2 regions of the Paenibacillus jiangxiensis genome follow, and region 2 is predicted to be linked to the other one. Evidence: a T-box and tRNA genes for the amino acid it is inferred to sense, from the RefSeq annotation. Region 2 holds a T-box; the other holds one or more tRNA genes.

Region 1 (5,488 bases), on a different contig from region 2:
AACCAATTGTATGAACTGAAGGCGGAGGGCGGCAAATGGGTCAGCATCCGGCAGCAGAATGGGTTTCTTGATGCTGCAGACGCCGGATTGACACTGCCGATGGCTCCGGCGTTGGCCGGGGCCGATCTGAAAAAGCTGGCCGAAGCGGAATGCATCGATCTGCAGGGCGGGATCATGCTGCCTGGCCTGGTGGACTGCCATATGCATCTGGATAAAGCCTTTTCGCTCGGGCAGGTATCCAACCGTTCTGGCACGCTTCAGGAAGCCATATACAACTACAACCAGGCAGTACCGAGCTTCAGCAAGGAGCAGCTGGCAGGCCGCATGTTTGCGGCCGCCAGGCTGGCCTTGAGCCACGGGACGACAATGATAAGAAGCCACCTCGATTTCCCCGTCCATTTGGGCAGAGAGGTGGCTTTTCGAACGATTGAAGCGGCTTTGGAGGTGCGGGAGAAGCTGAGCGGCAGCATGAACATCCAATATTCACTGATGGTTCCATTCCGCGGCGACCAGGCCGCTGTCGATGAAGCTGTCGAAGAAGCGCTGCGTATGGGCATCGACGTACTTGGCGGCGCTCCACATTTGGCGGCCGATCCGGAAGGCGAAATCAGCCGCATTTTCCGGCTGGCGGAACAATACGGCGTACCGGTTGATCTGCATGCGGATGAAAGTGATGATCCGGGAAAAAGGACCGTGCTGAGCATTACGGAGCATACGATTCGTTACGCTTATCAGGGGCGGGTGACGGCAGATCATCTTTGTTCACTATCCGCGATGGATGAAAAGGACGCACAGTATGTAATTACGAAGATGAAAGAATCGTGCCTGAACGCGGTCACGCTGCCTGCCGTTAACCTGTATCTGCAGGGAAGGGAGGACCGCGGGCTGATTCGGCGGGGAACCACACGAATCCGCGAACTGCTCGCTGCCGGCATTCCCCTGGCCGCGGCTTCCGACAACATCCAGGACCCGTTTCACCCGTTTGGCCGCGGGGACTTGATGCAGATCGCCCAGATTACATCGTATGCGGCCCATATGGGAGGCGCGGAGGATTTACGGCAGCTTCTGCGGATGATTACGGACATACCTGGCGGCATCGTGGGCAGTGAAGGTTACGGGATTCTGGAAGGCAACGCCTGCGACTTTGTTGTAACCGATGCGTTGGATGTGACGCAGCTGCTGTCGGGCACAAGCATGAACCGTTGGGTATACTCCTGCGGAGACTGGCAGTCGGCGCTGCATGCAGCGCAGGCATATGCGATGGATAATCAGTAAACAGTTGAGAAGTAGTAATTGCTTGAGAAGTAGTGGGGAGTGTCGACCATAAATTGCATTTTGTGTTAGCGTGGGACGTGTGCCGGAATCCCTGGTCGGTGTAAGCGATCAGCCCGGGCACGTCTTTGTGCTGTTACATAAGAAAAGGAAAAATCCATTTCCCAATAAAGGGCTGAGCTGTGATGAAAATTAGTCATCCATTAATATGGGCATTTATTGGCCTAATTTTATTAACAGGGTGCCAGAATCAAAGAGTACCAGAAGTCCGAGAATTCTACTCCTTGGGGCCAGAGACATTTTCGGTTATTTCGGTAGTAAAGGACGAAGACTGGCTTGATGAGACATATAGAATTAGTTTTTTAATGAGCATGCGCTGAAAATATCTGTGTTAGGTGCACTAAAGGCTTCATCACCAGAAGTGAAAAATCTGATAGAAAAATATGATATAAGCAAATGCCCTACATATTTATTGTTTGATTCCGAAAAGCTACTGTTATCAGAAACCGATTATGATAAGTTTGTAACAGATGCGGAGGCAATAATGTTAATTGGCCATGATCTCCCTGACAATTGAAGTAATGCAGAAGTAAACTGCCTAACTTAAAAAGTTTGATGATCCAATAAGGGATATATTGTATACTTTCGGACACCAGTGTGAGGATGTTTGCCGAGTTTTCCAACCTGGCTCTTCCAGGCCATTTTATCTTTTTCATCATAATCGACCTCACTTCAAATGGATTTGATCAGTTACATAATAAATTATTAGGTAAGGCATTCAAAGTAATTCCGGGGGAAATGCCCCTGCAGCACCAATTAGATATGGGTATGTTGAGTTTCATCAGGTGAATCTATTGATTGGAGAGCATGCGGGAGAAGAGACAAACTGAAAAGAGCAACTCTTGTTAAATCAAGACCGCCTGCAAAGATTAAGTCGCTGCGAAGCGGCTTTTTTTTGAAAGAGAACTGTATTTTATAAGTAAAACTCCTAAATTGCACTATTATGAGAGCTCTAAACGTTAAAAATTTGTACTAAACCACTGAGTATTAAGTCTACGCCTCTATTTAAATTACTACATAGAATGAACTATAACATTGAAAGGGGTTGTAAAGGCATGGCAACCGTAATTAACTATGGTGCAACAGTTGTAACTCCTATTACAAACGGTGTAAATATCCCAATACCAGTTCAAGGAGGGCAGCAGATCGCTGCTGTATCGGTATTCATTGATCCGGCTAATCCGGCTTCTTTCTCAAATAGAGTTGAAATTAAAGGTAGTATCGGGGTAGAAGCACTTGAAGGTACCCCTGAAATCCTGGTTCGTATCTTGAGGGCTGGAAAAGAAATATACTACGGGCTGGTGGAATTAGAGAATGTGTTTAATGATTTCGACATTATTAATGTTTTAATGGTTGAAGGTGCACCGCTTGGTGTTCAAAACTATCAACTTGTTGTTCAAAATCTAGACCGTTTCTCCAGAGCTCGTGTTATTGGACCAATTGTGTTCACGGCTACAGCTATTGGCGGATGAAATAGCTGAATAAGGAAGATGTTCAACAAGCCCCGATCTGCCCGGGGCTTGTTTTGCTAAGGTCTTGTCGCTACTCAATCTTGGTCCAAGTCGCTCCTCCCTGTGTCATAAAACCTTTATCTGTCGGCTTGATGGTTACGATAGCTTGGCTCTTTATATACGGGCGCTGTGTAGAAGAGTAATTGAAGATGATGATGGGAAATTAATTGTGTATATCTTGTTTAAGACAATCCTTTTATTATTGGCTAAAGTCAATAATAAAAAATCCCTTGCTGGGCAAGGGATTTTATCGTTTTGAGAAGTATGATCTGTAGTGGGCTCGAACCACTGACCCCCACCCTGTCAAGATGGTGCTCTCCCAGCTGAGCTAACAGATCAAATTATTTATCGCGGTAAGATTGATATTACTCGAAAGCTTGCCAAGTGTCAACAGTCTATCTGAATAAATTTCATTTTCCCAAACAGATTAATATAGATGCGAGGCAATTCTGTATTCACTTTCGCCGCGGTAACCATGAAATTACACCATTACCTTCCCCGCCGGTTTTGTATTATAATTCAGCTTACGCGGTTTAATGCTATACATACATAGACAGTAGGAGGATAAAATCATGGCGGCTGAAATTGTAACTGTAACGACCGAGGAGCAGCTCGAACAGGCTCTGGCTATTCGCACTAAGGTGTTCGTCGAGGAACAGAATGTGCCGGTGGAAGAGGAGATTGACCAACATGATCGCCTTACCGGGACTGCGCACCATTTTCTGATTCAGGACGAAGGGGAGATGGTTGCGACCGGAAGAGTGACGATTTATGACGACGAGACGGCTAAAATGCAGCGTATTGCCGTTCTGCAGGACTACCGCTCTAAAGGCTACGGACGGGTGCTGCTGCTCGCCATGGAGGAGAGGGCGCGGGAGCTTGGTCTTCATTATTCGCTGCTGGACGCCCAGTGCCAGGCGGAGGTGTTCTACAAGAAGCTCGGTTATGAAACGATCTCCGACGATCCATTCGATGATGCGGGAATCCCGCACGTACGGATGCGTAAAAAGCTGTAACCCAGCTCGGGGAAGAAATCTTCATCCCACCTAATAATACGAAAGCCGCAGAAAACGAACCGTTTCTGCGGCTTTCCATCATCATCCCGACCACCACACTACAATCCCAATTACAATTCCATCCCGACTATACTTCCAGCTCTTTCTCCACATCATAAACTCGCTGCTGCTCCAAAATTTTCATCTCACCCGTGCGTCCCCGGAACGTCTCTATTTCATCGCTGTAGTGCATAAGATGAATCATTCGCTGCAGTTCCGGCGGCAGGCTGAGCAGCTCGTCCAGGGTGGTGTGTACAACACCTTCGCCCAGCAGCTGCACCTCATGCAGTATCGCTTTGCAGTTGCGTTCCTGTACCAGCTTATTCAGCAGCCCCGGATTGAAGGTCATATCCGCGCTGTAGAACAATCGCTCATTAATGTACAGGGAGTAGCTGTCCTTGCCGGGAATATGCCGGGTGGGGATGAGCTCGGCCCGGATTCCCGGAACAAGGTCGACAGTCTGCTCCGGCACGAGCGGCCTGATTTCGAACACGTCCTCCATCCGTTCAATCATGCCTTTTTGCAGCATCCCGCCCTTCAGGGTATTCTCCCAGAGCGGTTCGACGAGCTCTTCCGCCAAATACAGTACCGGCTTGCGACCGTAGATAAGGCTCATGCGAAAGCCCATTTCTTCAAGCCCTCCAACATGATCGGCATGAATATGAGTGATAAGAATGGCATCCAGCTCCGTAAGCGGCAGTCCCATCTGATGTAGAGCGAGCGGGGCGGTGATTCCGCAGTCGATCAACAGCTTCGCTTCACCGCTGTCCAGCAGCGCATTGTTATTATAATACGTTTTGGCAAAGGCACTGCCTGTACCCAGCATCTGCAGCTTTAATGTCATCCGTAAGCCTCCTTGTCGTTCTGTTAACCGAAATCCGGGCAATCCGGGTATTCGGGACTACCTGTTATATTAACATGGTTACAGGTACAGGCAAAACCATCCATGACAAAAGTGGCAATTTTGTGAGCGGAACAGCGCAACTTGTAGAGTTTTGCAAAGTATAAATTTACAACAGAAGATGGATGGAGGGACATGAAGGAAATGAAGTGGACAAAAGTTTTGGTTTTGGTTATGGCCTTTTCTACATTGGGAGGATCTGTCTTGTCCGCCGAAGCTAGTAGTCAGGAGCCAGTCAAATTAATTATAAACGGACAGGAAGTCAGAGAGGGCGGATATGTGATCGACGGCACAACTTATGTGCCGATCCGGGATTTTAACGGTTTGGTAAGCTACGACTCATCTACCGGCAAAGTCCAATTTGAACAGCCTAACGTTCATATTTTCCTGTTTAAGGGAGATACTGTATTCGGGAATGTGAACAAGGGGAAACTGAAATTTAACGTATTTTCCCAGATTGACAGCCTGACCACCGATATTGTAGCTGTCAAAATCGCGATTACAGACCCGGATGGCAACGTGAAGGATATTCAGTCCCAGGAGATTACGGGCAAGCAGAAGGATAACTTTTGGTTCCGTACGAATGACTTTACGTATGATTTCAACAAGGCCGGTAAATACAGAGTAGGCTTTTATATTAAAGAAACGCCGACTAGCAGCTTCAAGCTGATTTCCGAAAAGGTCATTAC
Region 2 (5,488 bases):
TCGATAGATTTCATATTACCCCTTAAGCTCTTGAATCCGGGCAATCACCTTATCGCGTTTTTCCGTGTAGTCAGCCTGCTTCGCACGCTCCTCCTCAATGACCTTGGCAGGCGCTTTGGCCACGAAGCCCTCATTGGCCAGTTTCTTCTCCACGCGCTGCACTTCACTGTTCAAATGATGCAGCTCCTTCTCAAGTCTGGCGATCTCCTGGTCAATATCCAGCAGCCCTGCCAGCGGAAGGTACAGATCGGCACCTGTAACTACAGCCGTCATCGCCTTTTCCGGCACAGTGATATCCAAGCCAGCCTCGAACTCAGACGTGTTGCAGAAGCGGCGCACATAGTCGCTGTTGCGGGTCAGGATATCAAAATACGACTGATCGCCCGCTTTGATCAGCAGCTCTACTTTTTTGCTCATCGGTACGTTCACTTCCGCACGGATATTGCGTACGGCCCGGATGACGTCCATCAGCAGGTTCATTTCTTCTACGGCCCCGCTGTTTTCGAATGCAGGATCATAGACCGGCCAGGGAGCAAGCGTGATCGTCTCCCCTTCGTGCGGCAGATGCTGCCAGATTTCCTCCGAAATGAAAGGCATGAACGGATGGATCATACGCAGCGTGCGGTCCAGCACGTAGGAAAGCACCGACTGCGTCTTCTTCTTGGCCGCAGCATCTTCACCATAAAGAGACAGCTTCGCAAATTCAATGTACCAGTCGCAAAGATCGTCCCAGATAAAGTTATACAGCAATCGACCTGTTTCGCCAAATTCATAGGCATCTATTAGACGCGTGATATCGCGCGAAGTTTCGTTCAGACGATGTAGAATCCAGCGGTCCGCCGTGCTGAGTTCGCCTGTAATATCGATATCGGAAGCGGTAAATCCATCCAGGTTCATCAGCGCAAAGCGGGAAGCATTCCAAATTTTGTTCGCAAAATTCCGCGCTTGTTCGACACGTTCCTCACGGAAGCGAAGATCCTGTCCCGGTGTGCTGCCCGTAGCTACCATATAACGCATGGCGTCGGCGCCATAATTATCGATCACTTCAAGCGGGTCAACCCCGTTGCCAAGTGATTTGGACATTTTGCGGCCGTCAGCGGCACGTATAAGCCCGTGGATGAGGACATCCTTGAAAGGAATCTCACCCGTGAATTCAAGGGCCGTGAAAATCATACGAGATACCCAGAAGCCGATGATATCATAGCCTGTTACCAGCACATTCGTAGGATAGTAGCGCTGCAGGTCTTCCGTCTGTTCAGGCCAGCCCAGCGTGGAAAACGGCCACAGGGCGGAACTGAACCAGGTGTCGAGCACATCCTCGTCCTGCTTGAGGTTTCTGCCTGCATACTCAGGCAGAGTCGTTGGGTCCTCAGCGGATACGATTATTTCGCCGGTATCCTCGTCATACCATGCCGGAATGCGGTGTCCCCACCACAGCTGGCGTGAAATACACCAGTCGCGCACATTTTCAATCCAGTGCATATAAATTTTTTCAAAACGGTCCGGAATGAAGTTGACGCCCTTTCCGCTTTTTTGCGATGCAATGGCTGTATCGGCCAGCGGCTGCATTTTAACGAACCATTGCGTGGACAGATAAGGCTCAACAACTGCATTCGTCCGTTCGCTGTGCCCTACCTGATGCACATGGTCTTCAATGCGGATAAGTACGCCCAGTTCCTTCAGGTCCGCCACGATCTGCTTGCGGCAGTCACTGCGGTCAAGGCCCTGATATTTCCCTGCCTCGGCGTTCATTTTTCCATCCTCGTCCATAACGGTAATCTGAGGCAGATTATGGCGCTGTCCCATTTCGAAATCGTTCGGATCGTGGGCAGGGGTAATTTTAACGGCACCGCTGCCGAATTCTTTATCTACGTAGTCATCGGAAATAACAGGAATCTCACGGCCAATGATCGGCAGGAGCAGTGTTTTGCCAATCATGTCTTTATAGCGTTCATCTTTAGGATGAACAGCAACCGCCGTATCCCCAAGCATTGTCTCCGGACGAGTAGTCGCCACAGTGATATGGCCGCTTCCGTCTTTCAACGGGTACTGCAAATGATACAGATGGCCGTTGACTTCTTTATGTTCCACCTCGATATCGGAAAGCGCCGTGCGGGCAACCGGATCCCAGTTGATAATGCGCTTGCCCCGGTAAATCAGGCCCTTTTCATACAGCTTGACAAAAACGGTCCGTACCGCTTTGGATAACCCCTCATCCAGCGTAAAACGCTCACGGGAGTAGTCCAGAGAAAAGCCCATTTTCTCCCATTGATTGTGAATGTTATCGAGATAGAGCTCCTTCCATTCCCATACTTTCTCCAGGAATTTCTCCCTGCCGAGATCATAGCGGGTAAGCCCTTCTTCACGCAGCTTCTGCTCCACCTTGGTCTGCGTAGCGATGCCGGCGTGGTCGGCACCCGGAAGCCACAAGGCGTCATAGCCCTGCATCCGCTTCACCCGGATAATAATATCCTGCAGCGTGAAATCCAGCGCATGTCCCATATGCAGCATTCCAGTTACATTTGGGGGAGGAATAACGATCGTAAAAGGCTCCGCCTCCGGAACACGGCCTGCGTGGAAATATCCTTTCTCGATCCAGGTTTTATACCATTTCTGCTCCGCCGCCTTTGGATCATATGTCGTCGGCATTTCCAGGGTTGTTTTGTTCGTTTGTTCTGTCATGCTCCCTTACCTCCATGATTGGTTTTGGTATTGGTCGTTTTTTTGGACATAAAAAAAGCCCGTCATCCTCAAAGGACGAAAGGCTGTTCTTTCGCGGTACCACCTTTGTTTCACGCTCATATGCCGCTCGAACACGGCACAGACTGTGACACTCATGCGGATAACGGCCGCTCACCGGCCTTGTTCTACTAATGGCCCCCGCAATGGGCATGTTCAAACAGGCGACTCCCGGGCGACTTCAGCCAGCTGGTTCCTGCGGAATCTTCCAGCGCTGCAATTCCGCTCTCTGAAGGACATACTGCCTACTCTTCCCGTTCAATGTCTCTCATATAAGCTCTATGGTTCCCTAAACTGATATACCACATAATAACTTGCCTGACCTTCTTAGTCAACCGTCGAAGCGCACAATTTCCGACATATATTCCTTAGCATAACCCTGTATTCCCCTTTACATACCAACAGCCCGCCACTAATCATGCGGCAGGCTGTCCGGGGCTTCAAGCAATCATGGAATATACAATACCTGGCCTTCTTCTACATTCTGTTCGCTTAGCCGGTTATGCATCTGCAGTTCCCGTGCGCTCAGCTCGTACCGTTCAGCAATCGTTTCCAGTGTCTCCTCACGTTGAACAATGCACAGTCTGACCTTGCGGAACTGGTTTTCCTCCTGAAATCCATGCTGAAAAAGAGTTTTCCATTTCCCGTTTTCCGTCCGCGGCTCATCGCCTTCTTCAGAGACAGACAGATCCGTGCTTTCATCATATGCAAGCTCAGCTTCTCTGGCAGGACGCTGAGTAATCAACGAAGAAAAAGGTACAGCTTCGGCCTCTACGGCCCCCTTTTCCTTCTTGCTTCCAAATGCTACCTTCGGCTCTTTCTTCTCCTCCGCCGGTGTATCTGACGATGTCGTAACAGAAGGCTCAGCAAAAGAAATCTGCTCTTCCGGCCGTTCATCCTCGGCCGGGATTTCTTGCTTGAACACTTCAACAGGTTCCTGTTCAGGGACAGACTCCGGTTCACGGGCCACTGCCTTCACCGTTTCTTCCCGCTCAGGCTCCAGTTCCCAGACTACTGGATTGCCGCTGGTATAATCCGCAATTTCCTGGTCCTCATTGCGAATGACTTCTGCAAGCGTATGATCCTCGGCTGCCTGCGGCTGCGCTGCTTCCGACGGGGGAACCCAGAATGTCTGCACCGGCTCTTCATTGACGGCCTGCTCTTGCTCTCGCTGCAGTTCAGACTGATGCTCATACTGTTGCTGTTGATATTGATATTGCTGTTGTTGATATTGCTGTTGCTGATACTGCTGTTGGTACTGCTGTTGTTGGTATTGCTGTTGGTAATGCTGCTGGTACTGTTGTTGCTGATACTGCTGCTCATACTGCTGTTCCTGCTCAAAATCCTCCTCGGAACGCTCCTTGTATTCCTCTTCCGATGCTGGAGTATGAACAGCCGTGTAGCTGTCATCCCCCCAACCCGGCGCTTCCTCCGTCTGTGTGCCGTCAACTCCGTACAGCGTCAATACGCCCGTGATATTCAAGCTCCGCAAGGACAGCAGATCCACATCAAAGTTTTCTATTTCCATCGAAATATCTTCAAGCCTGGTAACACGGTTCATAGGAATGGTGATTTCAACCGGGATTTGGTGATACAGCTCCCTGATTTCATCTTCCTCTCCCCTGTATATGCCTTGCAGCTGTAAATGACCGCGCAGTGCGGCATGCTCCTCCTGAGTCACCACCTGAATGCGCGGAACCAGTTCAATTTCTTCAAGCTCGGCAATCCCTGCAACATCCTCCGTTAAATGGACACGTTCATAAATATCAAAACGCAAACCGTAGGACCGGTTATCCATAGACGGCATCCTCCTTTCGGCAGCTTCCGCTTCCGCTATTGCGGCACGGAGACCCCATGCTCCTCTTCTCGGGTTATGTATATGCGCCAAAAAGGATGGCATGCCTACATTTAAGAGGTAGTTCAAAAAGTCATCTTTTGATCACGAAGTAAGTCAGGAAGCGGACTCGACATCGAATCTTGAATTCAGCCGGGACTAAGCAGATGCTTCCGAAGCATGTTTCCTGCGGAAACATTTCAGGTGCTCACGTACCCAAATACGCTCCGCTCCTCAGGCCCTAGCTTCATCCAACTCAAGCGTTTAAAAAACGCACTTCGGAAGCATACGCTTCGGTGCTGAAAACCTGACTTTTTGAACTTGCACTTTAAAAGCCGGCAATCAGCAAAAAGAAAGAGCACTCTCTCCTGCAGCGCCATCCGGCACTGGTTAAAGAAAACATGCTCTCTTTAAATACAGCGGTTATTTATTTTTCAGCCGGTCATACAGCGCCTGGAAATCGTCCGGCCACGGATCGGCGACCCGAATTCTTTCCTTCGTCAAGGGATGCTTGAAAGACAGCGACTCCCCATGCAGCGCTTGTCTGGCAAAATCGCTTCTGCGCCCCCCGTACAGCACGTCGCCGAGCAGAGGATGCCCTTCATGGCTGAGATGCACGCGAATTTGGTGTGTGCGTCCGGTCTCAAGCGTTAAATACACAAAACTCGCTGTACCCATATGCTCTCCAAGCTCCACATGGGTTACGGCCGTCTGGCCGGATGGCGATACACGCCTCCGCTGCTTGTCATGCCGGTCCTTCCCGATCGGCAGATCAATCGTGCGCAGCCCCGGAGACACCCTGCCGGCCACGAGCGCAGCATAGCGACGTCCGATCTGCTTGTCTCTCATCTGTTCGTCCAGCTTAAGCAGGGCAAATTCATTTTTGGCATACAATACGGGACCTGTCGTGTCATT

What was found. The T-box of region 2 lies ahead of ACI1P2_RS19200 (valine--tRNA ligase). A T-box ahead of a tRNA ligase gene usually reads a tRNA of that ligase, here a tRNA-Val.
Region 1: it encodes a tRNA-Val, which carries the amino acid that the T-box ahead of ACI1P2_RS19200 (valine--tRNA ligase) is inferred to sense. The anticodon was not compared.

The regions. Positions count from the first base shown of each region.
Region 1 is NZ_JBJURI010000008.1:43,801-49,288, forward strand. Features, by position in the region: gene ACI1P2_RS10015 (amidohydrolase family protein) at 1-1,275, shown strand, start outside; gene ACI1P2_RS10020 (hypothetical protein) at 2,388-2,804, shown strand; tRNA gene ACI1P2_RS10025 (tRNA-Val) at 3,109-3,181, opposite strand; gene ACI1P2_RS10030 (GNAT family N-acetyltransferase) at 3,416-3,859, shown strand; gene ACI1P2_RS10035 (MBL fold metallo-hydrolase) at 3,987-4,742, opposite strand; gene ACI1P2_RS10040 (copper amine oxidase) at 4,944-5,488, shown strand, end outside.
Region 2 is NZ_JBJURI010000020.1:112,856-118,343, reverse strand. Features, by position in the region: gene ACI1P2_RS19200 (valine--tRNA ligase) at 16-2,682, opposite strand; T-box leader at 2,751-3,010, opposite strand; gene ACI1P2_RS19195 (LysM peptidoglycan-binding domain-containing protein) at 3,188-4,537, opposite strand; gene ACI1P2_RS19190 (RluA family pseudouridine synthase) at 4,997-5,488, opposite strand, start outside.